Regions from separate parts of the Venatoribacter cucullus genome, predicted to be linked through region 2. Evidence: predicted binding sites of a transcription regulator. Region 2 holds the regulator's gene; the other holds the start of a gene.

Region 1 (15,294 bases), 550 kb from region 2:
TATCGGCCATTTTAATCATCAGACTTTCGCTGAGGCTGGAATCCTGATGGCTCTGATCGTTATTACCGTTTTCCCAGATCAATGATGTGGTAATTACCGGAAATCCCAGCCACCCGGCAGTGTCACCGGTTTCTTTTTGCTGGCGGGAAAAAATAATGGTCTGGCGCAGCGCGCACAGCATTTTTATAGAAAACGCTTCATAGGCCACCACCAGATTAATACCGGCCTGATTGGCCAGGCAGGCACTGATCACCGCTTCCTCATTAAGTGCCGTAATCACACAGCCATCCACCGCTTCGGCAGCGGATATTTCCGGGCTGGTCACCCGGTGGCGGAATTGATCGAGGGTCTGGCTCATGCCATTGGAGCGTAATTCATCCGGGTTACCAATGCGTACCCGTAAGCGCGGATTCACTTCGGTTAATTCAATAAAATAGCGGTCCAGCGCCGTCATCGGTGATTCCCGCCGGTCAGTCCAGTCCGGCTCCGGGCAGTTCACCGCCAATAAGGGCGTTAATTTACGCTTAGGTTGCTGCAAGCGTTCGGCCGCCTGCTGCCATTGCGGCTGCGGATGAAATAACGCCCGCGCGCCCTGATGAAAAAAGGCCAGAGCTTCCGGGTTACGCTGTGGCTGTGCCCCTAAGGGCAAGCTGTAAGAGGCATCGGTGCCGGCACCGGGAAAACCAAAACCTTTTACGGTTTCGGCAATACAATACGGCAAGGCGACCGGATAGCGGGCATCGCCGGCGCGGATACGGTCATAGGCCTGCTGCAGCTGAATTTCCATGTAATAGAGTGCGCACAAAAACGCCGCCGGATCACGGCCATCAATGACAAAGGGCGCAAAGCCCTGATTGCGTAAATGGCTGACAAACCAGCTGCAACCGCCCTGCTGGGCAATGGTGGTGCGCTGGTCAATACGGCGGCCGTTGGCAATCATGACCGGTGATACCAACCCGGTGTCTTCACCACGCCACCAGCGCGCCGCCCAGTCGGTGCCGCGCTGTTCTTCAAAGGCGCCGTCACTTAAAAACGCCACCAGCCGCTCGCCCGGCAACGGCATGTGCGCATACTGCATACCGGCAAAACCCAGATAACCGCCCTCCAGCCGCGCCCCGGCCGTGTGCACATTCACATGGGCGCTGAGCGTACCGGCGCGTACGCCCCCCACATCAATGCGATGATTACCGGCAGCAGCCACAAAGCGGCTGATGCCGTCTTCTGTTAATGGGTATTGCTGACGCCGTTCCGGGCTGGCCGTACCGGTTAATAACTGCAGCGCATCAATGGCTGCCACACAATGGCCCTGCCCCATAATCCAGTCACGCGACGTGCGGGTAAAATGGTTCAGCGCCAACAGCCCGGCATAGGCCGGCACCATATTCAGCGCGCCGCCAGTATGGCCACGCGGCTGGCTTTTAAACGCGTCCGGTGGCAGATCGCGGCCATCCAGATACACCCGGTTGGCGTAGGTCATGTGCACCACCAGCCACATGGCCTGCTGCGTCAGACAATCCAGATCCTGCAGACGCTGAAAAAAATAACGGGTATCGGGGATCAGGCCTTTCTGCAGCAAAGATTCTGCCATTAAATGGGCCTGAATTTGTGTGGCCGGCTGATGCACAATAACACCGCCGCCCATGGCCCAGCGGGCCAGCTCCGGCGACTGTTGCCGCAGCTGTTGGGCTTCGTCGGCAATATAATCCGGTGACAGAGAAAAACTGGTCTGGTGATAAAGATTCAGGGTCATAACAATTCCGCAGCGTAAGGCGGAATGAAACCCTGTGCAGGCGGGCTGAACCATACCCCATCGGAGATAGATCAGCCCGCGTCTTGCTGCAGATCAGGAAGCGACGCTTAATTCATCAGCACTGGCGCTGATTGCGGTACGTCCGTGACGATGATAATGACGCAGATTATGCTCTTTACGGCGGGCAGAACTGAACGCCGACACCCGCTTCAGATAGCCGATCACCCGGGTACCGTAGTCGATGTCGTCCGAGCCACAGGACGGGCAATAGTCCAGCGTGCGCTTGTCGATTTGCTCACACTCGTTACAGATGGTGATTTTCACATTCACGCAGAAATAATTACAGCCGGTGGTGGCAGCAATATTCAGCAGCGACAGGTAGCCATCTTCACTGAGTTTTTCTTCCAGATTCAGGTGCAGTGCTGAGCCACCGTCGAGGTAATCCAACAGCTCTTTGCCGTGCAACTGGAATTTATCCAGCGCATTGGTTTCGCCATCTTCCACCACATAGAAATACGAGTTGTAGCAGTCGCGTGGTACCGCATAGCCATCGGCACGGTCCCACTTAGCGTTTTTAACGCCCAGGTTTTCCGCCGGGACAAATTCAGTATTGAACATATAACCGTATTCTTGTTTCGCTGCTTTATTCGCTTCAAAAATAACCTGCAGATGTTCCCGCACAAAATCTTTGTAGGCCTGATTATTGCTGGCCACCAGGCCCTGCGATTCCGCGGCTTCCACCATGCCGTTAATGCCAATGGTCAGAAACTGCTTATCCAGGGTAATAAAGCCGGCGTTGTAGACGGTTAACATACCCGCCGCCAGATACTCTTCCATCAGTTTTCGGTACGCCACCTGATAGCGGTGAATCTTGCTGATTTCGGTCGCCAGATCGCGGCCATCCTGCACCAGACGGTTCATATTGATGGTGATGACGTTAATCGACCCGGTAGCAACACCACCGGCACCTAATGAATAAGAAAAGGTATTGTCGCTGATTTCACTGCGTAAGCGGCAGCAGGACGCCAGGCTGTCAGCGCTGTCAGATTGATACACAAAAAATGAACTGCCGCGGCTCAGGTGGCCTGCCATAGTGCGGGCAAATTCCTGATCTTTGCACTGGCCTTCGCCGGTCAGCATGGCCACGGTGACCACCGGGAAGGTCAGGATGCTTTTAGTGCGCTCGTCATTGAACCAGTCGAGGAAGAAATTCTGCAGTTTCTCCAGGGTTTCCCACTTCGGCTTGCTGTAATCCGGAAACACAAATTCGCCGAACATGCTGTCAAAATAATATTTGTCGTACAGGGAAATATTCCAGAACACACTCTGGTAGCCACGGGCCGCCGCCGGCTGATTAATGGCGTACACCACATGCTGCAGATGGTTGGCAATCTGTTGGCGATGGGTATTCAGGTAATCATCACCATAATCTTTGCGGGCAAAGTAATCGAAGTAGGTTAAAAATTCGACTGTTGCCACAGCACCGGCAAACTGGCTGCTGACAGCAAAGACAAAATTAACAAAAGAACCACAAAACGATTCAATGTGCTTCGGCGCCTGCGACTCCCCACCCAGTTTGGTTAACCCTTCCAGTAAAAACGGGTACATAGTGACGGAAACACAATAAGGCTTCAGGCTGGTTTCGTCGTGCACATAAATTTCATGGTCTTCGATCTGGCGCACGTATTCTTGCGCCAGTTCATCACCAAAAAGTTCACGGATTTTTGTCGATACCTGTGCCCGGTTAATCTGCACGAAGTAGTCTTTCATCATCTCCGCTTCCAGCGTGGCGATGTTTTTTTCAGTCACGTTGGCGTTGGCATCCATTTTCGATCCATCGGCGGCATTCTCTGCCGCCAGATAGTGCTGAATAAAATCCAGTTTGTCGTTAATGTGTTCCGCGCTCAGTTTCAGCATGGCCGTCTCCTTATGGATGTTATTGAAAGTGGTGGTTAAGGCATTGGTTGGTGCGTAAATCAACAAACCGCTGGTTGGTGTTCGGCGAGTCCAGCCCGCCCAGCTCCGCTTGCCAGGGGCCGGTTTTCAGATAGGTCAGCAGGGGTTTCAGTGCCGGCGATACATCCTCCAGACCGGTGTACAGACAGGTCTGCAACCCGGCTTCGCGCACCTGCTGCAGCCGCGCGCTGAGCAAATCCGGCTGCCATTCACCGCCCATAAACAGCACACAGGTAATCAGCCCCCGGTACTGCTGCAGACGCTGCTGCAGGTAAGCCGGGCTGAGCAAACTGCCCTGCCCCGGCGCCCAGGTGTCGGCACTGTGACAACCGCGGCAGGCTAATGGGCAACCGCTGATGGTGAAGGCCAGCGACACTTCACCCGGTACTTCCTGCCAGACGATCTCTTCACGGCTGAAACGCATAAAAACCCCATATCTGGTGTTCGGTGAACCAACAAACACTATATATGGTGGTAAGACTAATTGAGGGACACAAACAGAAATTGATCTGGATCAATTTTTTGCTGCCACTACCGCTTCAGGGGTAGGTCAGCAAAGCGCTGACTGTCGGCCATAAAAAAACCCGGCATCAGAGCCGGGCTTATACTGCACAACATAGGAAAAATACTTAACCCGGCCGGCCATCCGGACGGGGGCTGGTAAGAATGCGGGCGTACAGGGCAACAAAGATGGCGAATGCCAGCACCCAGAGCAGCGCCGACACACTGTAAAACACAGCGGTCTGTGCCGGCCACAGAATCACCGCCAGAGTACGCACCAGTGCCGCGGCCAACAGCAGGGCAAACCCGGCCGCCATCAGTGGATGTGGTTCCAGCCGGCGACCGGAATGCCCCAGCGACACGCGGGCAATCATGGCCAGAATCATGCCGCCAATGGCACCGGCCGTCAGCGCATGCAGAGCCGTACTGAAGGTTATGGGTAAACCCAGATAATGCAGCGCCAGCAACAACAGGCCCAGCGGCACGCACCAGTAAGCCAGATGCAATGACCACAACAGCGGTACTTTCCAGGTAACCTGAATGCGCCAGCGGGCAACGCGCAGCGCCTGGGCCAGAGCAACCAGTATCAGTAAAACCGCCAGCACCGGTGCCGGTAAATACTGGTCCAGCGTGGTCAGAAAAATCGCCACCACCAGCCACATACCACCCAACACGGCTTTTTCCAGCCAGGGCAGACTGTCCACCTTCGGCGTCATGGTGCCGTTGGCCGTAAACATCGGCATCACCCGGCCACCGACGATGGTAATTAATAACACCACCATCAGGCTGACGGCATGGCTGCCCCACAGCACCAGCGCCATATCGTTATGCGCATTACCCCAGTGCATAGCGGCGTTGACCGCCGTCATTAAGACCAGCACCGGTACAAAGAAATAATTACGCTGCTGGCGCACGGCGTACAGTAATTGCCAGAAAAACCAGGCCACCAAAGGTAAAAAAGCCAGATCCACAAGTGCGGTAAACCACCAGGGCACCAGCGGGGCAAACAACATCAGCCCCCGTCCGGCCAGCCATACCAGCGTCAGTATTAATAAAGGCAGCCCGTTGGTGGCGCGCCGGCCGGTCCAGTTTTGTACGGCGGTCAGTAAAAACCCGGCAATCACCGCCGCCGCAAACCCAAACAGCATTTCGTGACTGTGCCAGAACGTGCCCAATTCCATGATGCGCAGCTGCTGCCCCTGCAAGGCCAGCCCCCACAGCGCCAGCGCCAGACTGCTGAAACCGGCCGCCAGTAAAAACATCGGCCGGAATGCCTGGCCCCAGAATGGGGCCGCCGGATTCAGAAACTTCATAATGTTACCTGTAGTAATCCACTTGTTCAGGAATGTTGTTCCTGTTCTATCTGCCGGTCAACGGAGGAAACAAAATACTCGTCAGAAAAAGCCGATTCAGGTTCTTTCAGCCAGACCAGACAAATCAGCCAGCTGATAAATCCACCGGCGGCGATAATAAAGAAAAACTGGTTGGCATCGACAAAGGTATAAATGGTCAGATAAAACACGGCGCCAACGTTACCGTAAGCCCCGGCCATACCGGAAATCTGACCGGTTAAACGCCGCTTAATCGATGGAATAATACCGAAAGTAGCACCCTCCGCGCCCTGTACAAAAAACGAGGTAAACACGGTAATGGCTACCGCAATAATCAGTGGCCAGGAAGAATTCAGTAAGCCCATCAGGGCAAAACCAATGGCAATACCAAACATATAGCTCAGCATCACAAAGCGGCGGTTACCCATGCGGTCGGATACCAGCCCACCCATCGGCCGGGCAATCAGGTTTACAAAAGCAAAGGAGGCTGCAATTAAACCGGCCGCGGTGGCAGACAGGTTCCAGGTACTTTCAAAAAACATCGGCAGCATGGATACCACCGCCAGCTCGGCACCGAAGTTAGCAAAATAGGTACTGTTTAATGCAGCCACGCTGTTAAATGGGTATTTATCGTCTTCCGGCACACCCTTTTTCAGAATCGGGACGTTAACCCGAAGAATCTGCACGATCTGATAAATCACCACCGCCACAATAACGGCATAAGCAATGGCAGCGCCGTTGCTGTTCAGATAACCCAGTACCTGAATACGCCAGACCAGAACCGCCAGAATGCCAAAGAGCGGAATCGTCCATAAAATCAGTTTTACCATGTCACCCCAGCTACTGACTTCCAGCGCCGAAGCCTTGCGCGGCTTACGATGCACCGTGCCCACCGGGCCATCGGTAATCGCAAACCAGTAGTACACGCCGTAAGCAGCCATCACAAAGGCACTCTGGGCAATGGCCCAGCGCCAGCCGTCGTCACCACCGTACATGTGAATCGCAATGGTGGGTAAGGTCATGGCGGCAGCGGCGGAACCAAAGTTGCCCCAGCCGGCGTAAAAGCCTTCAGCAAAACCAATGTCTTTGGGTTTGAACCACATGGCGGTCATGTGGATGCCCACCACAAAGCTGGCACCGATGGAGCTGAGCACCAGCCGGCTGACCAGTAACTGGGTACGGGTTTCACCAAAGGCAAACGCCAGCGCTGGCAGGGCCATGGTGACCAGCAACACTGAAAATACCCGGCGCGGGCCAAAGCGATCCAGCGCCATGCCCACCAGAATACGGGCCGGAATGGTTAAGGCAACGTTACAGATAGCAAATAATTTCAGATCTTCCGGGGTCAGCCAGTCCACGCTTTTCAGCATACTGGAAGCCAGCGGTGCCATATTGAACCAGACATAGAAAGTAATAAAAAACGCAATCCAGGTCAGGTGCAGCGCTTTGATTTCCGGGTTTTTAAATTTAAACACAGCAGCGACTTGCATAATAAAACTCCTTAATTCTGCCCTTACAGGCTGGGCAGAATCAGCAAGGGGCACTGTGCCCGACGGGTAAGAAACGAACTGACACTGCCAAAGGTCATATAATCCAGTTCATCGACAAAATAGGTCAGCGAACGGGCAATAAAACCACCGTCCGGCTCATGGCTGTGGCGGGCAATTACCAATAAATCGGGGCGCAGTTTTTCGGTAGCGGCCAACAGCATTTTCCGGGCATCACCATCCAGCAGCATCACGTCGGCCTGCAGACCCTCTTTGCTGCATACCGCTTCCGCTTCGGTTAAAGCGCTGCGCAGCTCCTGTACTTCGTCATTGAATAAGGCTTCATTATTTTCCGTAATGTCACGGGGGTTTTCTGCGACCGCCACCAGAATCAGCTGCGGGTTCATCTCGCGGAACATGGTAATGGTTCTGGCCAATGCCAGACGCGCATTACGGGAACCGTCGTAAGCAAGCATAATTCTCATACACACCTCTCCGAAGTGGTAACAATAAACGGCCGGTTTGGCTAACCGGCCGCACAGTATCAGGGGTTATAAATTTCGACGTTTTTACGCAGGTAGAACCACCAGTTAATGAGCATGCACAGCGCGTAAAACACCGCAAAGCCATACATCGCCATTTCCGGGGTACCGGCACTGATCTGGCCGCCCATCACTTTGGGAGCAATAAAGGCACCATAGGCCGCTACGGCAGACGTCCAGCCCAGTACCGGGCCTTTTTGCTGCTGGTCAAAAATGTAACCAATACTGCGGAAGGTCGAGCCATTACCAATACCGCTGGCAGCAAACAGCACCACAAACAGCACCATAAAGACCATAAAGTATTCGTTGGGATTGGTGGAGTTATAGGCCTGCATCATCACATAGCCGGTTACCACCGATGCCACCACCATAACGGCGGAAATTATCTGGGTTACCACCGAACCACCAAATTTGTCGGAAATCCAGCCACCGACCGGGCGGATTAACGCCCCGACAAAAGGACCAATCCAGGCCCAGGTTAAGGCGCTGGGAGCATTCGGGTTGGCAATACGGATCAGTTCACCATCAGCACCCACCGCCATCATCTTGCCGAAAATCACCGAGATGGACAGCGGTAAAGCTGCGGAAAAACCAATAAACGAACCGAAAGTAAGGATGTACAGAATGGTCATCGACCAGGTGTGTTTGTTACTGAAAATCTTAAACTGATTTTTAATATTCGGCTGAATACTGCCCGGCAATAAGCGCAACAATCCCAGCGTCAGCAGAATGGTTAACGGCAGCGCCAGCCACATGCCAATAAAGGCCATGGCATAAATGCCCACCGCAGCGGTAAACAACGCAATCAGGTACAAGCCGGTAATTTTACCGAACGCCGCTAACGGATGACCTGGGTCCGGGGTGACCACTTTCAGATTATTCAGACCAAACCAGCCAGCAAAGGCCAGCGGAATAAGCAGAAATAACCAGACAAAACCGGCATTCTGAATCCAGGTTTCTGAGCCCGCCTCAATGCGGCCGATTAACGTACCGCTAGCGTTCTGCAGAATCATCGGCTCACCACCAATGGCACCGAATAAGCCCACCGTCATCACCAGCGGAATCAGAATCTGCATGGTGGTCACACCAAAATTGCCTAACCCGGCATTCATACCCAGGCCATAACCCTGCTGGCTTTTCGGAAAGAAGGTACTGATATTACTCATAGAGCAGGCAAAGTTGCCGCCGCCAATGCCCGACAGCAGCGCCATCAGCTGGAACACCCAGAAGGGTGTGTGCGGATTCATCAGGGCGATGCCAGTACCCACCGCCGGGATCATCAGCATGGCGGTGGTCAGGAAAACGGTATTACGGCCACCGGCAATGCGGATCATAAATGAGGCCGGAATCCGCAGCGTGGCACCGGATAAACCGGCAATGGCTACCAGCGCAAACAGCTGTTCGTTGCTGTAGGAAAAACCCAGGTTCGCCATCTGGGTGGTGATCATGCCCCACATCATCCACACCGCAAAACCGGCCAGCAGACTGGGAATGGAAATCCATAAATTACGATTGGCAATGGTGCGGCCTTCCCGCTCCCAGAATTCCTTATTTTCCACGTCCCAGTGTTCGATGGTTCCTGCTCGCTGATTGGCCATGTGCAACCCCTGAAAAATTTTGTTGCATCATCTTTATCCAGCGCTGTCGCGACCGCAAGATGGATAAAAATTGCCCGGCAGCCACGCATTAAACAGCCCTACCCCCAAGGGGATTGCCGATTCCTGATACAGATCAAAAAACCCGGACAAGAACCCCGAAATCCAGCCTGAATCAGCGTTTTATTACTCAAAGGGGATACCCACAAGGGGTGCTTACTACCCAATAAAAGGCCGTAAAAAAGGCCACCAAAAAAAGGCCACCCGAAGGTGGCCAATGAGGAGGAATCTTTCGGTCATGCAAAACAGCTCAGAATTTGGCTTCCAGCCACAACCAGGCTTTATCGGTATCGGTACCATTATCGCCTTTACGATAAGCGGCATATTTAACCCCGGCGCTGTAATACTTGCCGAAGTTTTTGCCGGCCTGAACATTAACTTCATTGCCCTTATCATCACTGCCCTGCTCGGCGCTGTAATCGTGGTAAAACGCCAGCAGATTAACCCCAGCGACCGCCGTGGCCACTTTCACATAGGTGTCGGTTAAGCCGTCGTTGGGTGTATTCAGAAACTTATCGGCCCAGCCGTTAAAAGCATGCTTAGTGGCCAGAGGTGTCTGGAAGCCATAGGCGCCATCATCGCTGCCCAGGCTTTCATAACCCAGCGCCAGGGTAACACCCTGCACCAGCACACCGCCCTCCAGCGCCAGATAGCTGGCATCGAACTTATCGGTTTTCTGCAGCGCGTATTCGGCGGTGTACAGAACCGATAAATCATTAACAGCTTGCTTACCGCTAAAGCGCACACCGTAGGTATCATTACTGGTATCGGTTGCATCGTCTTCCAGCAAATAGGCGTAACCGGTCAGGCTGCCGGGTTTAAAGCCGCTGTAATTGACGTTCAGTAAATGGTGCGACACATCAACATCGTTAAAGGTGATGTCGTTCACCTGATTAATATAGGCATACTGCGCCTGATAAACCGGTGTTTTATAGCCTAATTTAACCGCATCGAAGGTTTGTTCATTCTGCCGCCAGCCCACATTACCGACAAAACGGGTGTTATCCAGCAGAATACGCTGACGCCCCAGCACCGCTGAAAATTCATCGTTATTCCAGCTGATCTGTACCCGGTTAAATTCGGTATCTTCCGGGTCGGCGACCAGGTTGTAGCCCGGGCTTTCCGGGCTGTAGTTATCCACCAGCGCGCGGATATCGTCAATTTCCACCAGCGCGGAAAACCCGTTCACCTGGCCGCTTTGCAACCCCAGCCGGGAACGCAGGGTCAGGGCATCGGCGGTTTTCAGGTTATTGTCGGTATCGTTATTTTCGTAGCGCAAACGCAGATCGGCAGTGGCTTTGCCAGCGCTGATAAACTGGCTGAGTTCTTCTGCACCAGCAGAGGACTCAAGAACAAGACTGCCGATGGCGATGGCAGCAGACAGAACGGTTTTGTTCATGATAAAGCTCCTTGGGTAGAAAATGACGGAGCGTTGAGTACGGCGCCGGCCGGTCGGTCCGGCGCTCATTATTAATTAAAACACTATTGCATCAGCGGTGATTCGGACACGGCAAAATCAAAGCCTTCCAGCCTGATTTGCTGGATCAGCGACTGAATATATTGTGCAGTCGCCTTGGCCTTTACCTTTTCGTTCAGATATTGGCGAATGCGCCCTTCTACCTGATCGTAAGGCAGAGGTTTTCCCGCGACTTTGCGTTCAATGCTGACAATATGAAAACCATAACGGCTTTCCACCGGTGCCGGTAATAAACCCGGTTCGGCCGCAAAGATCTGCCGCTCAAATTCCGGCACCGTCTGCCCGGCACTGATCTGGCCCAGGCTGCCGCCGGTTTCTTTGGAGGGGCAAGCTGAATACTGTTTGGCCAGTGCCGCAAAGTTTTCACCCGCCCGTAATTGGGCCAGTAAGGTTTCGGCAATGGTCTGGCTCTCTACCCGCTGCTGCTCATCATCCGGGGCGGCAGCCACCAGGATATGACGCAATTCCACCAGCGGCGAGGTCGTAAAACGCGGGCGGTTTTTTTCAAAATAATGCCGGCATTCATCATCGCTGGCCTGCGGCATGTCTACATCCCGATCCAGCAGTTGTTCAATAAAATCATCCTGCCCGGCCAGGCTACCGCTGTCGGCAACGCTCAGCCCCAAAGCCGCAGCACGCTGGCGCAGAATTTCGCCGATCACCAGCGTTTCTGCTGCTTTCAGCATGGCCTGCCGCTTGGTTTCCGCCGGATGGTATTGCATTTCTTCCAGGATGGCAGATTCCGGAATGGCTACGTCGTTTACTTTAATCATCATCAGTCTCCGGTGGTGTTATGGCTGCGATATCCGCAGCCATAGCACGGCGCATTAACGGGCGAAACGCTTACGGACAATCTGGTGCTGGCGGGTAACGTACTGTACCGGTGCACTCAGCATGTGGACCAGACGGCTGAACGGGAACACCACGAACAACGTCATACCCAGCATAATGTGCAGTTTAAAGATCCAGTGCACACCACTCACCTGCTGCACGGCTTCCACCATATCGAAGGTCATGATGTTCTGCGCCCACAGCATCAGATGGGTCATTTCTTTACCATCCAGATGGCCCAGTGAAACGACGATCGACAGCAAACCGAGAATCAGCTGTCCGTACAATAACAGCAGAATCACAATGTCCATCTTCTTGCTGGTCGCCCGGATGCGCGCATTAAACAGACGACGGTGAATAAGAATGGTCAGACCAATAAAACAGATCACACCAAACAAACCACCGGCCACCACCGCAACAATCTGCTTCAGTGGCGCACTGACACCCAGCACGTGCCAGACTTCCACCGGCGTGAGCAAGCCAAAAAAGTGACCGAAGAAAATGCCCAGTACGCCAACGTGAAACAGAATACTGCCGGTACGCAGTTTCTTTTTCTCCAGCAACTGGCTGGAACTGGCTTTCCAGGTGTATTGCTCGCGGTCGTAACGGATCCAGCTGCCGATAAACAGAATGATCATGGCAACGTAGGGGTAAATTCCAAACGCCAGTGTATTGAAATAAGTCATCATCAGCTCCTTTACGCCTGATTGCCGGCAGACGCGTTCAACAGTTCAGTATTCAGCGGAATATACTGATCGCGCCGCTGCCCTTCAGCGGGACGGTTACTGGTGCCACAGGACGACTCGGCGTTGTCCATAAAGCTGACCATTTCCTCTTCCCATACTTTGTCCAATGCCTTGGGGGTGTGATCGGGGGCTTCAGAGGCAATCTGCGTGCGCAGATCGTCCAGATCCAGCTGCATCTCACTGATACGCAGCAGGCTGTGGAATAAGGCCTGATAATCCGATTCACGCTGTTCCAGCCGGCAGGCCAGCAACGCCATAATATGCGCCACTTCCTGCAAGCCTAAACGGGCGTTGTCATCCCCCTGGGTGCTTAGAAAATCCAGATACAGCGGTATGTAATCGGGCAATTCATTCACCGCGATATCCAGCCCGGCTTCTTTGTATTGATTAAGCAGATTGACCATCGCCTGCCCGCGGTCACGGGACTCGCCATGCACATGCTCAAACAACAGCAGTGATAACGAACGACCACGCTCAAATAAACCGTCGTACTGTTCCTGCCAGTCGAACAGATCACCGCTGCAACGGCTCTGAATAAACTGCTGCAGTGCTTCTTTATCGGCAGCGGCCAGTGGCGATGCCGCCACGGCCTCCTGCAGTTCCGCCTGTGCTGCTACCAGTTCCGGAGTCGGATAATCCAGCAGCAGGGAAATAACGCGCAGAATTTTCATGTTTATTCCTCCACCACAACCGGGATAACCTGACGTACACCCGTCTGCTGGGCACCAAACAGATTAACGCTGTTATTACCATCGCTGCAGCCGTTGCCGAAACTGAAACCACAGCTGTTTTTCAGGTCGTAAGCGCTTTCTGCGTAAGTGGTATGGCTGGTCGGAATAACGAAACGATCTTCGTAATTCGCCAGTGCCATATAACGGTACATTTCTTCCACCTGGACGGCAGTTAAACCAACCTGTTTCAGCACCTCCAGATCTTCCACACCATCCACCTGCTGTGAGCGCTTGAAGGCGCGCATGGCGATCATACGTTCCAGCGCAGTGACTACCGGTTGTTCATCACCAGCAGTCAGCAGGTTGGCCAGATAACGCAGCGGAATACGCAGCGATTTCAGGTCCGGAATTTCACCGTTCATGCCCACATGGCCAGCCTGTACCGCTGACTGAATGGGTGACAGTGGCGGTACGTACCACACCATTGGCAGCGTGCGGTATTCCGGGTGCAGCGGCAGGGCCACTTTCCAGTCCATCGCCATTTTGTATACCGGTGAACGCTGGGCGGCTTTAATCCAGTTGTCGCTGATGCCTTCTTTGCGGGCAGCCTCAATCACTTGCGGATCATCCGGGTCCAGGAACAGATCAATCTGGGCCTGATACAGGTCTTTTTCGTTCGGGGTATTGGCCGCCGCTTCAATTTTGTCGGCGTCATACAGCAGTACACCTAAATAACGGATACGACCCACACAGGTTTCCGAACAGACTGTCGGCTGACCGGCTTCAATACGCGGGAAGCAGAAAATACACTTCTCGGATTTACCGGATTTCCAGTTGTAATAAATCTTTTTGTACGGACAAGCCGATACACACATACGCCAGCCGCGGCATTTTTCCTGGTCGATCAGCACAATGCCGTCTTCTTCCCGCTTGTAAATGGCGCCGGACGGACAGGCAGCCACACAGGCCGGGTTCAGGCAGTGTTCGCACAGGCGTGGCAGATACATCATGAAGGTCTTTTCAAACTGACCGTAGATGTCTTTCTGTACCACGTCATCGAAGTTTTTATCGATTTTGCGTTTTTCGAATTCGGTACCGAGAATTTCTTCCCAGTTCGGACCCCATTCAATTTTTTCCATGCGCTGGCCGGAAATCAGTGAACGCGGACGCGCCACCGGCTGGTGCTTGGTGTTACCGGCGTTATGCAGGTGCTGGTAATCAAAATCGAACGGCTCGTAATAGTCGTCAATTTCCGGCAGATCCGGGTTGGCGAAAATATTCGCCAACACCCGTAATTTACCGCCGATTTTCAGCTGCAGTTTGCCGTTGGCATCGCGCTTCCAGCCGCCTTTCCATTTTTCCTGGTTTTCCCACTCTTTCGGGAAACCAATACCGGGCTTGGTTTCCACGTTGTTAAACCAGGCGTATTCCACCCCTTCACGGGAGGTCCAGACGTTTTTGCAGGTGATGGAGCAAGTGTGGCAACCGATACACTTATCCAGATTCAGCACCATGCCAATTTGTGCTCTTACTTTCATAGGATTACCTCACTCCAACCTTATTGGGTGTCCAGCCAGTCGACTTTGTTCATCTTACGAACCACCACGAATTCATCGCGGTTACAGCCGACCGTACCGTAGTAGTTAAAGCCATAGGCCTGCTGGGCATAGCCACCAATCATGTGCGTCGGTTTCATCACCGCCCGGGTAACCGAGTTGTGAATACCGCCACGGGTGCCGGTCATTTCTGAACCCGGTACGTTCACAATGCGTTCCTGTGCGTGGTACATCATGCTCATACCTTCCGGTACGCGCTGTGACACCACCGCACGGGCAGCAATGGAGCCGTTGACATTGAAGATTTCGATCCAGTCGTTATCAACAATACCGGCGGCTTTGGCATCGGTTTCACTCATCCACACAATCGGGCCACCGCGTGACAAGGTCAGCATCAGCAGGTTGTCGGAGTAGGTGCTGTGAATACCCCATTTCTGGTGCGGGGTAATCCAGTTCAGGACGATCTCTTTATTACCGTTGGGCTTTTTATTCAGCACCGGTGCCACGGTTTTCAGGTTGATCGGCGGCTTGTAAGAGCACAGCTGCTCACCGAAATCGCGCATCCATTCATGGTCCTGATAGAACTGCTGACGACCGGTAATGGTGCGCCACGGGATCATTTCATGCACGTTGGTGTAGCCGGCGTTGTACGACACATGTTCGTCTTCCAGACCGGACCAGGTGGGCGAAGAAATAATCTTGCGCGGCTGCGCCACAATGTCGCGCCAGCGGATTTTCTCTTCCTCTTTCGGCTTGGCCAGATGGGTATGGTCAAGGCCGGTAATTTCACC
Region 2 (15,294 bases):
TACTCTGATGAATGGCACCGCGCGCACATGTACAACCCGCGCGACGTGGTACCTGAGTCCATCATGCCGTCTTACCCCTGGCTGTTCGAATACAAAGTCGATGGCCGTATGACTCCGAAGAAGATGGAAGCTCTGCGTATGGTCGGCGTACCGTATACAGATGACGATATCGAAGGGGCCAAAGACGCTGTTGATGGCATGCCTGAAATCGAAGCTCTGGTTGCGTATCTGCAGCAACTGGGCACTGTAACTACTAAACGGTAATCCCCATGGATATTAACGACGTGCGCGGCTTGGGCAGTATTTTTGCCCTCATCGCCTTCAGTGCAATCCTCTGGTGGGCTTATGGCTCAAGCCGGAAGAAAAGATTTGATGACGATGCGCAAATCCCGTTTCACGACAATAACGAGATGCCCGCGCACGACGATAACGATCGGAGTAAATAAGCTATGTTAAGCACTTTCTGGCAAGTGTGGGTCACCGTCATCGTACTGGGATCCATCATTGGTTGCGGTTTACTGATCCAGTACACCAGCCGCGGCCAGCGTAAACAAGAAACGGACCAGACCACTGGTCATGATTACGACGGTATTCAGGAACTGGATAACCCGCTGCCGCGCTGGTGGGTATTGATGTTCTGGGGCACCATCGTATTCGCTGTTGCCTATCTGGGCGTATACGGTCTGGGTAACTTCAAAGGCATCCTGACCGTTGAAGTGGATGGCGAACAGGTAAGCTGGTCGTCTGAAAACCAGTGGAAAGCTGAGGTTCAGGCCTTCGATAAAGACATTGCTCCGCTGTACGCTGAATACTCAGCCGTACCGGTAGAGCAACTGATCGCTAACGAAGATGCCCTGCAGTCTGGTCAGCGCCTGTTCAAGAGCAACTGCTCTGTGTGCCACGGCACCAACGCCAAAGGCGCGCTGGGTTTCCCGAACCTGACCGACGAAGACTGGCTGTACGGCGGTTCTCCGGAAGCCATCAAGCACACTCTGACCTACGGTCGTAAGGGCATCATGCCAGCCTGGGCAGCCAGCCTGGGTGAGCAGGGTACTCTGGATATGGTTCAGTACGTGCGCAGCCTGTCTGGTTTAAGCCACGATGAAGCCGCCGCCAAAAATGCTGTTCCGCAGTACCAGGCGTTCTGTTTGGCTTGTCACGGCGCGGACGGTAAAGGCAACCAGATGCTGGGTGCTCCGAACCTGACCGACGATGTATGGCTGTACGGTGGTTCTTCCAAGCAGATCGAATTCACTCTGCGTCATGGCCGTAATGGCAACATGCCGGCTCACCTGGAAATTCTGGGTAACAACGCAGAAGCGAAAATTCACCTGCTGGCCACTTACGTTTACTCGCTGTCCAACGAAGCTCCGGCACAGCAGTAAGGGTAAAAAAGCCTGCCGGTTAACCCGGCAGGCGTATGTCCGGAGGCCTTTGAGCCAGGACAAGAAAACATGAAAAAGGCGGCATTCTGCCGCTTTTTTCACTTTAGACCTGCCAAAAAACTATATAATCGTTTCGTTATATAGAAAGCGCTGTGGATCCCCTGCCCGGCTTCGGTTTCATAAAGCGCCGCATTGCATACAACCGAGGTGGTTTGCCCTATGAGTAATATTCCGGTTAAAAACGTTACCCCTGAAACCAAGAGCATGTACGAAAAGCGTAAGAAGATTTACGTACGTGAAATTGAAGGGATTTTTCAGAAGCTGCGCACCTGGACTCTGTGGGCATTAATGCTGGCGTACTTCGGTACCGCCTGGCTGAACTGGGAAGGCCGTCAGGCCGTCTGGTTTGATTTACCGGCGCGTCAATTCCATATTTTTGGCATTACCTTCTGGCCGCAGGATTTTATGCTGCTGTCCTGGCTGCTGATTATTTCTGCCTTTGCTCTGTTTACCATTACCAACCTTGCCGGTCGTATCTGGTGTGGTTATACCTGTCCGCAGTCGGCCTGGTCTTTTATTTTTATGTGGATCGAAGAGCGTGTGGAAGGCACCCGTAATGCCCGGATCAAGCTCGATAAAGAACCCATGAGCGCCACCAAAGCGCGCAAAAAAGCCCTTAAACATACCCTGTGGTTGCTGGTTGCCTTCTGGACCGGGGTAACCTTTGTCGGTTATTTCACCCCCATCCGCGATCTGGTGCCTAATATGCTGGGCCTCGACATTAACGGCTGGGCGTTTTTCTGGATTGCCTTTTTTACCGTCGCCACCTACATCAACGCCGGCTGGATGCGTGAGCAGGTGTGTATTTATATGTGTCCGTACGCCCGCTTCCAGTCGGTAATGTACGACCGCGACACCTTAGCCGTTTCCTACGATTACAACCGTGGCGAACCGCGCGGCAAGCGCAGCAAAAAAGAAGCCGACCAGGAAGCGCAGAAACAGCTGGGCGACTGTGTCGATTGCTCGCTGTGCGTGCAGGTGTGCCCGGTGGGTATCGATATCCGTGATGGCCTGCAATATCAGTGTATTGCCTGTGCGCTCTGTATCGACGCCTGTGACTCCATTATGGAAAAACTGGAACTGCCGAAAGGTTTAATCCGCTACACCACCGAAAACGAACTGGAAGGTGGTAAAACCCATATTATGCGTCCGCGTCTGCTCGGCTATGCCGTGGTGATGCTGGCCATGCTGACTGCGTTTTCTTATGTGCTGCTGACCCGTACCCCGTTCAAACTGGAAGTGGAACGTGGCCGTGGTGCGCTGTACCAGCAAACGGTGAATGACACCATTACCAACGGCTACACCCTGAAGCTGATTAACATGTCGCAGGCGCCGAAATCGTACACCCTGAGTGTGGAAGGCCTGGACGGCGCGACCATGGATGCTGCGGAAACCTACGATCTGCGGGTGAACGAGGTGCGCGAAGTGCTGCTGACGCTGGAAATTGATCCGGCCAGCGCCAAACTCACCAGCAGCCGCAACGAGGTGTATTTTGTGGTGCGTGAAGCCGATACCGGCGAAGTGGTTAAACGGGTGAAAAACACCTTTATTGCCCCGCTTAATTAAGCCGTGACGGTGCGGTTTTTTCAGGGTAATTCCTGACAAAACCGCACTGGTCTCCAGCGTACCCCATCAGTACACTTGGGCCATTTTTAACAGTGCAGAAGTCCTATGAAAGCCGAGCGTGAACCCGTAACTCCGTTTTATAAAGAACCCATGGTCTTGCTGGTAGCCGGTATTCCGCTGCTGGCCGTTATCTGGGGTTTTGTGATGCTGAACCTGGCCCTGGGCAGCAAAGATTCGCTGGTCTCCGACAGCTATTACAAAGACGGTGTCAGCTTTACCGAAAACGTGGAAGTGGACGCCAAAGCCACTGCCCTGAACATTCAGGCCGAGCTGACCTTTAACAGCAGCGATGCAGTGCTGCAGTTAAGCGGTGATTTCAGCGGCGAAGCCGAGCCGGCCTCACTGCAGCTGAAGCTGATTCACCCCACCCTGCAGGAGCAGGATCTGGATGTGTTTCTGCAACGCATCGGCCCCGGCCAGTACGCCGGGGTAAACGAACTGGTGTTGCCGCAGCGCCGCCATATCTGGCTGCAAAGCCCGGAACAAGGCTGGCGCGTACGCACCACCGATTTTATCCAGGCGAATAAGGCGGTTATTTTAAGCGCCCAATGAACACCTCTGCCAAGCCGTCGCAACCCTCCTGCTTTCACTGCGGCGAAGCCGTTACCGAAGGCGAACGCTGGACGGCCATCATTGATGGCCAGCCCCAGCCTATGTGTTGCCCGGGTTGTAAAGCCATTGCCGAAACCATTGTCGCCAGTGGTCTGAAAGACTATTACCGGCATCGTACTGAATTGCCGGATGTATCCCCGGCGGTGTTCGATAACAACAACGTCGAAGCCCGCGAAACCCTGCTGTTTTACGACAGCGACGCCCTGCAGAAACAATTTGTTGGCCGGGACGGCGATGCGGCCGAGGCCACCTTTATTATTGAGGGCATCAGCTGCGCCGCCTGCAGCTGGCTGATTGAACACCGCATGGCGCAGTTGCCGGGGGTGGAACAAGCCCTGCTCAACCTGTCCAGCCACCGCTTATTTCTGCGCTGGCGTCCGGCCGATATTAAAGTATCCAGCCTGATCGAAGCCTTATTGCGGCTGGGCTACAAAGCCACGCCCTTTTCGGCCACCTCGCAGGAAGAAAGCCGCCTGAAAGAAAACAAAGTGGCCATCCGCCGTATGGCGCTGGCCGGCTTTGGCATGATGCAGATTATGATGATGGCCATTCCCACCTACGCCGATATGACGGTGGAGGGGGAAATGTTTTTACGGCTGGCACAGATGATTCTGGCCATTCCGGTCATCCTCTACAGCGGCGCCCCCTTCTTCCGCGCGGCAGTGCGTGATATTCAGGCGCGCCACTTAACCATGGATGTGCCGGTATCGCTGGCCATTATGCTGGCGTTTCTGGCCAGTATCTGGAGTACCTTTAACCAGGGCGTGGAGGTGTACTACAGCGAAATCTGTATGTTTATCTTCTTCCTGCTGGTTGGCCGTTATTTTGAAATGCGCGCCCGCCACCGCATGAGCCGGGCCGGCAACAACCTGTTAACCCTGCTGCCCAACCTGGCCCTGCGGGTAGAAAACGGTGACGACGTCCTGATTGCCTCTACCGATATTAACGTCGGCGATATTCTGCGGGTAAAACCCGGCCAGGCCATTGCCGCTGACGGCATTGTGCTGGAAGGCCGCAGCTCGGTCGATGAAGCGGCCTTAACCGGTGAATACATGCCGGTGGGCAAAAAAGTGGGCGATACCTTAATCGGCGGCACCATGAACGTGGAAAGCCCGTTACTGATGCAGGTAACGGCTACCGGCGCCGATGCGCAGCTGTCGACCATTATGCGGCTGCTCGACCGCGCCCAGCAGGCCAAGCCGCGCGCGGCGCTCATTGCCGACCGGGTGGCCAGTTATTTCGTACTGGCGGTGTTGCTGGTATCGCTGGCGGTGTTTTTATTCTGGCTGCCGGATGGCGTTGAAAAAGCCTTTTTTATTGCCTTATCGGTACTGGTGGTTACCTGTCCCTGCGCGCTGGCGCTGGCCACCCCCACCGCCCTGACCGCAGCCACCGCCGCCATGCGCGAACGGGGTTTGTTAATCAGCAAAAGCCATGTACTGGAAACCCTGCCACAGATTAACCGGGTGGTGTTTGATAAAACCGGCACCTTAACCCAGGGCCGCCTAACGCTGGAGCGGGTCGTTCCCTTAGCCGACCTTTCCGAAACCGAACTGCTGAGCCTGGCCGCCGGACTGGAGAAATACAGCACCCACCCTATCGCCAGGGCCTTCAGTGGTATTGACGCTGCACAGGTCAGCCAGCCGGAGCAGATTTCCGGCCAGGGCATTCAGGGCCAGTGGCAGGGCCTTACCGTACGGCTGGGCCGTGCCGATTTTGCCTGGTCGCAACCCATCACGGCCCCGGATACCGCCGGCCAATGGTTACTGCTGGCCAGCGACCAGCAACCGCTGGGCTGGATTCAGCTGAACGACAGCCTGCGCCGCAGCGCCTTCACCGTGGTGAAAGGATTGCAGCAGCGCGGCATCGCTGTTTCGCTGCTGACCGGTGACCCGGGTGAATCCGGCCCCCGCGTTGCCGCCGAACTGGGCATCAGCGATGTTCGCGCCGGCATGACCCCGTCCGACAAACTGGCGGCTGTTAACACCTGGCAACAAGCCGGTGAAAAAGTAATGATGGTCGGCGATGGTATTAACGATGTACCGGTACTGGCGGGCGCCGATTTATCGCTGGCGGTCAACGAAGCCAGCGACCTGGCCAAAACCAATGCCGATACCCTGCTGACCAACGGCCAGCTGGAAGTATTACTGCAAAGTCTGGATACGGGCCGTAAAACCCGGCGTATTATTACCCAGAACCATGCCTGGGCCATCGGCTACAACCTGCTGGCATTGCCGGCTGCCGCGTCCGGGCTGGTAGAACCCTGGCAAGCTGCCATCGGGATGTCGTTAAGTTCGGTATTGGTGGTTGCCAATGCCATGCGTCTGTTATGGCTGCAGGCCATTCCGACCAAGGAGCATTAAATATGGACTTACTCTGGGCCATGGTGCCGCTGTCTTTTGTACTGCTCAGTATCGCCATCTGGGTCTTTTTCTGGGCCGTACGCCACGGTCAGTTCGATGATATGGACTCGCCGGCGCACCGTATTCTGTTCGATGACGATGAACACGCCCCCCAAAAACCCGATGCCGCCGCAGACACCGCCAACGAGCCACCAAAATCCCATGATTGAGCCGCTGTCGTTAGTAACTGCCCTGTTGCTGGGATTATTCGGTTCCAGCCATTGCCTGGTGATGTGCGGCGGTATTGCGGCGGCCATTGGCAGCCGGGCCGGCGAACGCCAGCTGCAAACACTGTTGCTGTTTAACGGCGGCCGTTTGCTCAGCTACACCCTGCTCGGTTTGCTGGTGGGCAGCGCCGGCTTATGGCTGGGCAGCCTGCACGACAGCCTGATGCTGGTGCTGCGCAGCATCGCCGCCGTCATGCTGATTCTGATGGGCTTGTATGTGGCACGCTGGTGGATGGTGCTGACCCGTTTTGAACAGCTGGGCAAACCGGTGTGGAATGCCCTGCAACCCATCACCCGCCGTTTTATCAGTTCTGCCCGGCCGCTCGACCAGCTGCGGCTGGGCATGCTGTGGGGGTTACTGCCCTGCGGCCTGATTTACAGCACCCTGGCCTGGGTTGCTGCGAACGGCTCACCGGCCATGGGCGCGGCGGCCATGCTGGCCTTTGGTATTGGCACCTTGCCAGCCCTGTTTGCCAGCACCTTAGCCGGCAGTGTGCTGGCGCCCTGGCTGAACCGCCCGGCAGTACGCCAGCTAGCAGCGCTGTTACTGATAGTCTTTGGTCTATGGACCGGGGCTGCCGTCTGGTTTCATTCTTGACATAGTGCAAGATAGTGCCGAACATACCCGCAGCCTTTTTTCCGCACCGCCGGATACCGATTGGACGACGCTATGAAACCTACTTCTGCTGTTCAAAGTCCGCTGCGTGGTACCCAACCACACTGCCAAACCTGCTCCCTGAATGCTTTGTGCCTGCCGCTGTCACTGAATGACTCTGACATGGAACGGCTGGATGACATTATTCGTCGTGGCCGCCCGATTCAGAAAGGTCAGTTATTGTTCCAGCAGGGTGAAACCTTCCAGTCCGTCTTTGCAGTGCGCACCGGTGCGCTGAAAACCTACACCCTGGCCAGCAATGGCGAAGAACAGATTACCGGTTTTCACCTGGCCTCCGAGCTGGTTGGCCTGTCCGGTTACGACAATGGCAGCTACCCGTTAACCGCCAAAGCACTGGAAACCACCACCGTGTGTGAAATTCCGCTGCCGCAGCTGGATACCCTGGCCGATGACCTGCCCGATCTGCGCAAACAATTAATGCGTACTATGGGTACCGAAATCCGCCACGACCAGAACATGATGCTGCTGCTCAGCAAAAAGAACGCGGAAGAGCGCGTAGCCTCCTTCCTGCTGGATATTTCCCAGCGTTATGCTCGTCGCGGTTTTTCTGCCAACCACTTCCGTCTGCCGATGTCGCGCGTCGATATCAGCAACTATCTGGGCCTGGCGGTGGAAACCATCAGCCGGGTGTTCACCCGCTTCCAGAAAAATGGCCTGATCGAAACCCAGGGCAAGGAAGTGATTCTGCAGGATCTGGATATGCTGCGGGAAATGGCTGGCCTGAACCCGGAAGCCGAATGCAAAGCGCACAGCGCTGAATAAACGGCCCTGACTCTTCTGCGGCGAAGGTTCCTTCGCCGCTCTTGTTCTGCTATAAAGCGGGCGCAATTCAGGGGGCCCGCCATGATCGAATCCATCACCGAACGCAAACAACAGCTCGAATTCAACAAACTGCAGAAACGCCTGCGCCGCAACGTCGGTAAAGCCATCGACGATTACCGTATGATCGAAGACGGTGACAAGGTCATGGTGTGTCTGTCGGGCGGTAAAGACTCCTACACCATGCTGGATATTCTGCTCAGCCTGCAGAAAAGCGCGCCCATTCACTTCGATATTGTGGCGGTGAATATGGACCAGAAACAGCCGGGTTTTCCTGAGCATATTCTGCCGGAATACCTGAGCACCCTGGGCATCGAATACCATATTGTCGAAAAAGACACCTACAGTGTGGTGAAGGAAATTATTCCGGAAGGCAAAACCACCTGCGGCCTGTGCTCGCGCCTGCGCCGTGGCACCCTGTACGGTTTTGCCGAAACCATTGGCGCCAATAAAATCGCCCTCGGCCACCACCGCGACGACATTATTGAAACCCTGTTTCTGAATATGTTTTATGGCGGCAAACTGAAAGCCATGCCGCCTAAGCTGTTAAGCGATGACCAGAAGCATGTGTTGATCCGCCCGCTGGCTTACTGCAAAGAAAGCGATATCGAGCGTTTTTCCGAAGCCAAAGGCTTCCCGATTATTCCCTGCAACCTGTGTGGTTCGCAGGAAAACCTGCAGCGTCAGAACATTAAAAACATGCTGGCGCAGTGGGAGCGTGAGCAGCCCGGCCGCAGTGAAAACATTTTTGCTGCTGTGTGCAATGTGGCACCGTCGCAACTGGGCGACCGCGAACTGTTTGATTTTGTCACCCTGCAGGATAAACAGGACAAGGGCCATCTGTTTACCCGTCTGGATGTGGTACAGATCGATTAATTAAGCAATCGGTTTAAACGGGCGATTACAGATCGCCCGGTAATTTTTCAATCACCATCAGCCGATATTCCCCCGGCCCTTTCAGACGCAGCTGCAGCTGATAGCGCCGCTCACTGTCCACATCTTCGGCGACCATATTCAACTCGCAATGATCCGGGTGTAACTGCGCCTGTGGCGGCTGTAAGCGCACCCTGTACAGCTGATCCAGCTCGTCAATAACACGGGTGGAAACTGCCTCATCGGGCTGTTCATTCATACTCTTGCGGATCCACTGCACCAACAGCCGGTGACGATCATCATCAAGGGTGCGCACCAGCCGCAAATAGCCCGTCTCCGTAGCCGACTTCCATGGGCAGAGCGAATCGGCCCATTCAATATCCGCCGGCATTTTATACACGGCACTAAAGGCCGGATCGGCCAACAGCTTACCGCTGCTGAGCATCAGCAACAGGCCCAGAAAGCCCATAAGCAGCGCTGATTTCATAAGATTCTCCTGCGTTCCAGACCAGACAGCATAGCAAAGGGGCGGCGGGCATTCCCGTTTCCGCGCCGGCAATGTTACCCTTGCCGCATTCATTGTTCAGCGTCACAAAGGTTATCGGCATGGCGACCAAACTCATTACCCGCGAAGGCTTTAACCGGCTGCAGCAAGAGCTGGATGAGCTGTGGCGGGTGGAACGCCCGGAGGTAACCCGCAAAGTGGCCTGGGCCGCCAGTCTGGGCGATCGCAGTGAGAATGCAGACTACCAGTACAACAAGAAAAGACTGCGCGAAATTGACCGCCGTGTGCGCTACTTACGCAAAGCGCTGGAAGACCACAAGGTGGTGGATTACAGCCCGCAGCAGGATGGCCGGGTATTTTTCGGCGCCTGGGTGGAAGTGGAAAACGACGCCGGCGACAGCCTGCGTTTCCGCATCGTTGGCTACGACGAAATTTTCGGCCGCAACGATTATATTTCCATCGACTCCCCCATGGCCCGCGCGCTGCTGAAAGCACAGGTGGATGACGAAGTGGTGGTCAACACGCCGGCCGGCAAGGCCACCTGGTATGTGAACGCCATTGATTACGTGAAGGAGCCGGCGTGACCGCTGAGGATACGCTGCAACCCCTGCAGGCCTTACTCAGCCTGCGCCTGGCCGATGGCTGTCCCTGTTCCGAATACGATTTACTGCGCTGGCTGCAGCAGCCGCAACAAGGGCTGTTCAGCCCCACCGCACTGCAGGAACCCCAATCCATGTTTCAGGCGCATTTTCTGCTGATGCATTGTTTGTATAGCCTGCGACAACAGTGGGCGAACGAACGCAGCGCCCTGCTGGATATTTCCGCCCTGCAGATTCAGAAGCACCCCTGGCCGGCGCACAGCCAGCAACAGCAACCCGACCAGCACGATCCTCTGGCGGCGTATTATCTGGATTTGCAGCATCTGCAAACGTCTGATGACGACATCGAACAGTTACTGCGTAACTTCTGGCAACGCCTGTTGCAACCGGCGGATGAAGCCGCTGACCTGGCCACACTGGAATTACAGCCGCCCACGGATGCCGGGGAAATTCGTCTACAATACAGAAAACTGGCCATGCGCCATCACCCGGATCGCGGTGGACAGCCAGAACGCTTCCGCGATATTCAATCCGCTTATCAACGCTTACGGCAACGCTACTTATGAAAATAATCACGCACTGGCTGGCCTCGTTCAGCCTTTTTCTTGCCCTGCCCGCCAACGCCCAGCTGGTGATTCTGCAGTATCACCATATCGCTACCGACACGCCGCCGGTTACCAGCATCAGTCCCGCAGGTTTTGAAGAACATATGCAATTGCTGGAACAGGAAAATATGGTGGTGGTCGATTTAAAAGACGCGCTGGCGAAAATCCGCGCTGGTATTGCCCTGCCGGAAAAAGCCGTGGCGATTACCTTCGATGATGCCTACGTTTCTATTTACGACAACGCCTTTCCGCGTCTGCAAGCCCGCAACTGGCCCTTTACCGTCTTCGTTAACACCAGGGCCGTGGACGAACGCCACAATGTGGTGATGAGCTGGGATCAGCTGCGCGATATGCAAAACCACGGCGGCTTAATTGCCAACCACACGCAATCACACCCTTACCTGATTGAACCGCCACAAAATACCCAACTGGCGGACTGGCTGGAGATGGAAATTAACGGCGCCGAACAACGCCTGCAGAAAGAATTAGGCACCAGCCATAAAATACTGGCTTACCCCTATGGTGAATACAACGTTGCCGTGCGCGACTGGCTACAGCAGCAAGGCTACATTGCCCTGGGGCAACAGTCCGGCCCGGTCGGTACCAGCTCGCATTTTCAGGCGTTACCACGCTATCCGGCTGCCGGCATTTATGCCAATCCGAAAACACTGCGTACCAAGCTCTATACCAAGGCGTTTCCTATCCCGGCGGAACAATCGGTCGAGCCGGTGCTGAGTACCGACAACAACCCGCCAGCCTTAACCCTGACCTTCAGCAGCACGGACTTATATGCCCGCCAGATTCAATGCTACTCGGGTGCCGAAGGCGCTATTCCAACCAAAGTGCAGCAAACCGGGCAGGGTATTCAGATTGATACCGCTGCCCGTGGTCCGATTAAAGCAGGGCGTGACCGCTACAACTGCACCGCTCCCAGCAAAAACAGCCCCGGCTGGTATTACTGGTATTCCCAGGCCTGGATTAACCCGGCGGTTAAAAACCGCTGAGGTATCAGGTTAAAGCAACCGCGCGAGCTGGCTGAGTTGCTGCTCGCGCGTTCGCCAGTCGGGCAGGCACTGGCTCATTAAGGCACGGAATCCCGGCCCGTGGTCAAAGTGTTTCAGGTGGCAAAGTTCGTGCACCACCACCAGCTCCAGCAGGTGTTCGGGCAGCTGCATTAATGCCAGATTCAGATTGATGTAACCACGTTGCGACAAACTGCCCCAGCGGGTACGCATTTTCTTAATCCGCAATTGCGGCCGCTGGCTGGCAAAGGGCGAAAAAGCCGGCCACCAGCGTTCGATCATGCGGGTAAATTCCAGTTTGGCCTGGCTGCGCAACCAGGTATCCAGCGCCAGCTGGGTTTGTTCAACGCTCCAGCCGGACGGCACCCACACCGCTTGTTCCGACACCATAAACTCACTCAGCGCACTTTCGCGCACCGGCAGTTGCCGGCCCTGCACCAGCAAATGCTCACTGCGCGCCTGGCGCCGCTGGCGAAATTCGCTGCGCCGCTGCACTAACCAGTCGTGATGCTGCTTAACAAACGCCAGCACCTGATCTTTGGCAGTGCCCAGCGGAATACGCAGATCAATCTCACCGCTGCTGTTCAGTTGCAGCCGCATACTTTTGCGCCGCATAGCCGATACCAGCACCGGGACTTCTTCCTGTCCCAGCGTCAGCATAAATTGTTGCCGGTAAGATTTTCGCGCAGTCATAAGCCTGTTAGGATGAGCAGCTATTTCAGGAGTACCCCATGTCAGATCTCAATAGTATCCCATCCCTTTCTGAAGACGAACTGGAAACCCTCGGCGTCCTGCTGGAAGACGAAGCCGAGCGGCAGGACAGTTTTGATTTTTTCGCCGTCCACGGTCTGATGACCGCGTTAATCGCCGGCCCGGTCGAGTTTTCGGTACAACAGATCTGGGACTGCGCTTTTGACGAACAGCTGGGGTTCAGCAAAGCCGAACAAGAGCAGGTGAACAGCCTGTTGCTGAAACTGAGCAAAGAAATTCAGGCCTGGCTGGATTCCGGTCAGGATTTCCCGGTGCCCTGCGATTTAACCCTGCTGGATGACGAAGACGAGCCACCGGTAGAAAGCTGGGCCATGGGTTTTATGACCGGTGTGCTGCTGCAGGAAGAACAATGGTACGCGCGCAACGAAGAAACCGTTGCGCAGCATCTGTTCCCCATTATGTACGCCTCCGGTTTGTTTATGGATGAGCCGGAAATGGCCGACATTGACGAGGACGTCGATTTATCCAACCAGATGTGCGCCAATATTCCGGCTGCGGTGGTTGAGCTGTATCTGATGCTGCACGCCGAATAAAGGCGTTAAACAGCGTTATTCCGATATAAAAAAACGGGGCCAGGCCCCGTTTTTTTATACCTTGGCATTGTTAGCCGGCTAACCACCCGTTTTATGATGCCAGCGGATTTATTCGGCCCCGGCCAGATTATTCATTACCGGCTGCGTGGCTGGCGGAGCAATCTGCGCGCCCGGTGTCCGCACCCACACTTCGACGCGGCGGTTTTTCAGACGACCATCTTCGCCTTCCACCGAAGCCACCAGCAGATCATCCCCGAAACCTACCGATGCCTGCGGGTAAATACCTTCGCGCACCAGCTCCCGCCGTACCGACATAGCACGCAGTTTGGATAATAACTGCGAACGATTTTCGGTTTTTTTCGGGTCACCAAAACCCACCAGCACCAGTTCGGCCTGCGGCTGCGCCTCAAGGTAACGCACCAACCGCTGCAGATCTTTCAGGCCCTTGTTATCCAGCCGCGCACTGCCCTGCTCAAAGCGGAAGTTCAGGGTTAAACGCTGGGCGTCTTCGGTCAGCTGACGGAATTCCTGCGGTAATTCGTGGTAAAACTCCGGCAGAACGGCCATGACTTCCTGTGACACAAAGCCGGTATCCGCCACAATCTGCTGGCCGGCGTCGGCCAGCGCAAACTGAATAAATTCCTCTACGGCCGGTTTTACCTGCGCACGGGTATACAAAAATAAGCGCCGTGCCAGGGCATAATCTTCGGTGGCCACCGTCAGTTTGTTCGGCAGCATGGCCCGTGACGTACCGTCATACACGGCAATGGCTTTGGCTGAGCGCACCGACGATAAACCAACAAACCCAATCGCACCCGGCTGAGCCGCCACCGCATCGGACAATTCAGCGGTGGATTCATAACGCAGGGCATTGGCAGCCAGTGGCTGATCATCCAGTACCATGCTTTTAAAACTGTCCCAGGTACCGGATTTATCATCCCGGGCGTGCAGATGAATGGCGCCACGGAAGCCACCCAGTTCCGACCAATCCTGAACCGCACCGGAAAAAATCGCCGCAATCTGGTCAACACTCAGTTCGCTGATGGGGTTATCCGGATGCACAATCACCGCCAGACCATCAATAGCCACCACATGCTCGGTAGCAAACGAGCGCATATCCGCTACCGGTTTCAGCAAGTCATATTCTTTGTCTTTAATCGGGCGGGAAGAGGCAGCGATGTCGCCACTGCCATCCAGCAACGAACGGTAACCGGTACCGGAACCATGGGCCGCCACCAGTACCTCTACCCGGGTGCGCAGCTTCTCGTGGCGGCCACTGATCAGACGTTCGTTTTCCACACCGGTCGGCTCAATCCGAACCTGCGATAACCCGGCATCCCGGAACCACTTCTGCAGCAGATTGGGCGCCAGTTCTTCACCGATGGTATTAGAGCCATGAATGGCAAACAGCCGCACCTTGCTGTCGGAGGGCAGCGTATCCAGTACGGAAGCCTGGCTTACCAGGCTGAGACAGGAGAATAAAACCGTTAACAAGACTGCAGAAAGTTGCCGGAACATCAGGGGCCACCTAAGAAGAAAGTTGGATGGCCGCGATGCTAGAGAGGATTTATTACCGTTTTGTTACAGGGAGCTGTCAGGAACGTTACGTACGTGCGGCAGGCGGGCCTGCTGGTAACGCGGTTCCTGCACTTTTTTCTGCATATTGCGCAAGGTGTAGTACGGGGTATCCACCACCAGGCTGTTAATCAGCCAGCCCGGAATACCGCCCCCCGGATCGGCATGCACCTGATAGGTCACTTCCACCCAGCCGGCCGCTAATGGCCGGAATTGCCAGAAGCCCTGCATATCGGTAATTCGGATCATGTCTTCGTTGGGCGGAAAAACATCGTTACGCACCGCCATATCGATACGTACGGTGTGAGTATCCGGATCTTGCTGCAGCAGGCTGTGTACCACGCTGTCGCGGTCTTTTACCGGCCACGGCGCTCCCGTCACCATATAGAACATAATCTCTTCGGCGCCGGGACGTTCGATAATATCAATGGCGCGGCACTGATGAATCCATTCCGCCGCGTGGTGATGATCTTCAATCAGGGCCACCAGCGCCGTTAAGCTGCTTTGTACCTGCATCACACCACGGAACTCTTTTAACGGCGAATCCGGATTGATCCGGGTGTAAACCCGGATACGGTTGTCGTCATCCTGCTTTTCCAGCGACCAGTTCTGCGTCTGGGCACTGACTCCCGACATCAACAGCGACAGGATCAGGATTAATCCGCACTGCCAGGCAGTCATTCTTTGCATACATTCACCCGTAATCCTCAGCCCGGAGGATGCCTGTTTGGGCCGGCACTCAATAGGTGCAGTTATGCCAATCTGGCATTGGTTATGGCTCTTTATGCACCCTGCCTGTCAGTAACTCAATGGCCGCCCTGACACTGCGGCGATGGCGGTACGGTTGCCTGTTGCCATTCGTCAGGGCTGTACAGATGTAAGGCCAGCGCATGCACCGGCCCCTGCAGTTCTGCGGCCAGCAGCTTATAAATCTGCTGATGGCGCGCCACCACCCGCTGGCCGTTAAAGGCCGCGCTGACCAGAACCAGTTTGAAGTGTGAGTC

Evidence for each region. The regulator FNR, encoded in region 2, switches genes on or off when oxygen is low (the NO sensors DNR and NnrR bind a similar motif). The targets are predictions, from matches to a motif close to TTGATNTANATCAA.
Region 1: a site for FNR is predicted at 4,211-4,224, ahead of nrdG (anaerobic ribonucleoside-triphosphate reductase activating protein). Genes of this name have one in related genera too.

Annotation. Positions count from the first base shown of each region.
Region 1 covers NZ_CP046056.1:1,073,043-1,088,336, reverse strand. Annotated here, with positions in the region: gene GJQ55_RS05215 (phosphoketolase family protein) at 1-1,750, opposite strand, end outside; gene nrdD (anaerobic ribonucleoside-triphosphate reductase) at 1,844-3,667, opposite strand; gene nrdG (anaerobic ribonucleoside-triphosphate reductase activating protein) at 3,687-4,130, opposite strand; gene GJQ55_RS05200 (NnrS family protein) at 4,336-5,520, opposite strand; gene GJQ55_RS05195 (MFS transporter) at 5,547-7,028, opposite strand; gene GJQ55_RS05190 (universal stress protein) at 7,052-7,510, opposite strand; gene GJQ55_RS05185 (MFS transporter) at 7,570-9,165, opposite strand; gene GJQ55_RS05180 (alginate export family protein) at 9,473-10,621, opposite strand; gene GJQ55_RS05175 (peptidylprolyl isomerase) at 10,705-11,475, opposite strand; gene narI (respiratory nitrate reductase subunit gamma) at 11,527-12,216, opposite strand; gene narJ (nitrate reductase molybdenum cofactor assembly chaperone) at 12,228-12,947, opposite strand; gene narH (nitrate reductase subunit beta) at 12,950-14,485, opposite strand; gene GJQ55_RS05155 (nitrate reductase subunit alpha) at 14,506-15,294, opposite strand, start outside.
Region 2 covers NZ_CP046056.1:1,622,878-1,638,171, forward strand. Annotated here, with positions in the region: gene ccoO (cytochrome-c oxidase, cbb3-type subunit II) at 1-264, shown strand, start outside; gene GJQ55_RS07655 (cbb3-type cytochrome oxidase subunit 3) at 270-446, shown strand; gene ccoP (cytochrome-c oxidase, cbb3-type subunit III) at 450-1,385, shown strand; gene ccoG (cytochrome c oxidase accessory protein CcoG) at 1,605-3,011, shown strand; gene GJQ55_RS07670 (FixH family protein) at 3,117-3,623, shown strand; gene GJQ55_RS07675 (heavy metal translocating P-type ATPase) at 3,620-6,046, shown strand; gene ccoS (cbb3-type cytochrome oxidase assembly protein CcoS) at 6,049-6,255, shown strand; gene GJQ55_RS07685 (sulfite exporter TauE/SafE family protein) at 6,248-6,910, shown strand; gene fnr (fumarate/nitrate reduction transcriptional regulator Fnr) at 6,983-7,750, shown strand; gene ttcA (tRNA 2-thiocytidine(32) synthetase TtcA) at 7,832-8,683, shown strand; gene GJQ55_RS07700 (hypothetical protein) at 8,709-9,167, opposite strand; gene greB (transcription elongation factor GreB) at 9,287-9,769, shown strand; gene GJQ55_RS07710 (DNA-J related domain-containing protein) at 9,766-10,350, shown strand; gene GJQ55_RS07715 (polysaccharide deacetylase family protein) at 10,347-11,393, shown strand; gene GJQ55_RS07720 (M48 family metallopeptidase) at 11,403-12,104, opposite strand; gene GJQ55_RS07725 (YecA/YgfB family protein) at 12,143-12,715, shown strand; gene GJQ55_RS07730 (substrate-binding domain-containing protein) at 12,824-14,233, opposite strand; gene GJQ55_RS07735 (START domain-containing protein) at 14,297-14,980, opposite strand; gene GJQ55_RS07740 (BolA family protein) at 15,097-15,294, opposite strand, start outside.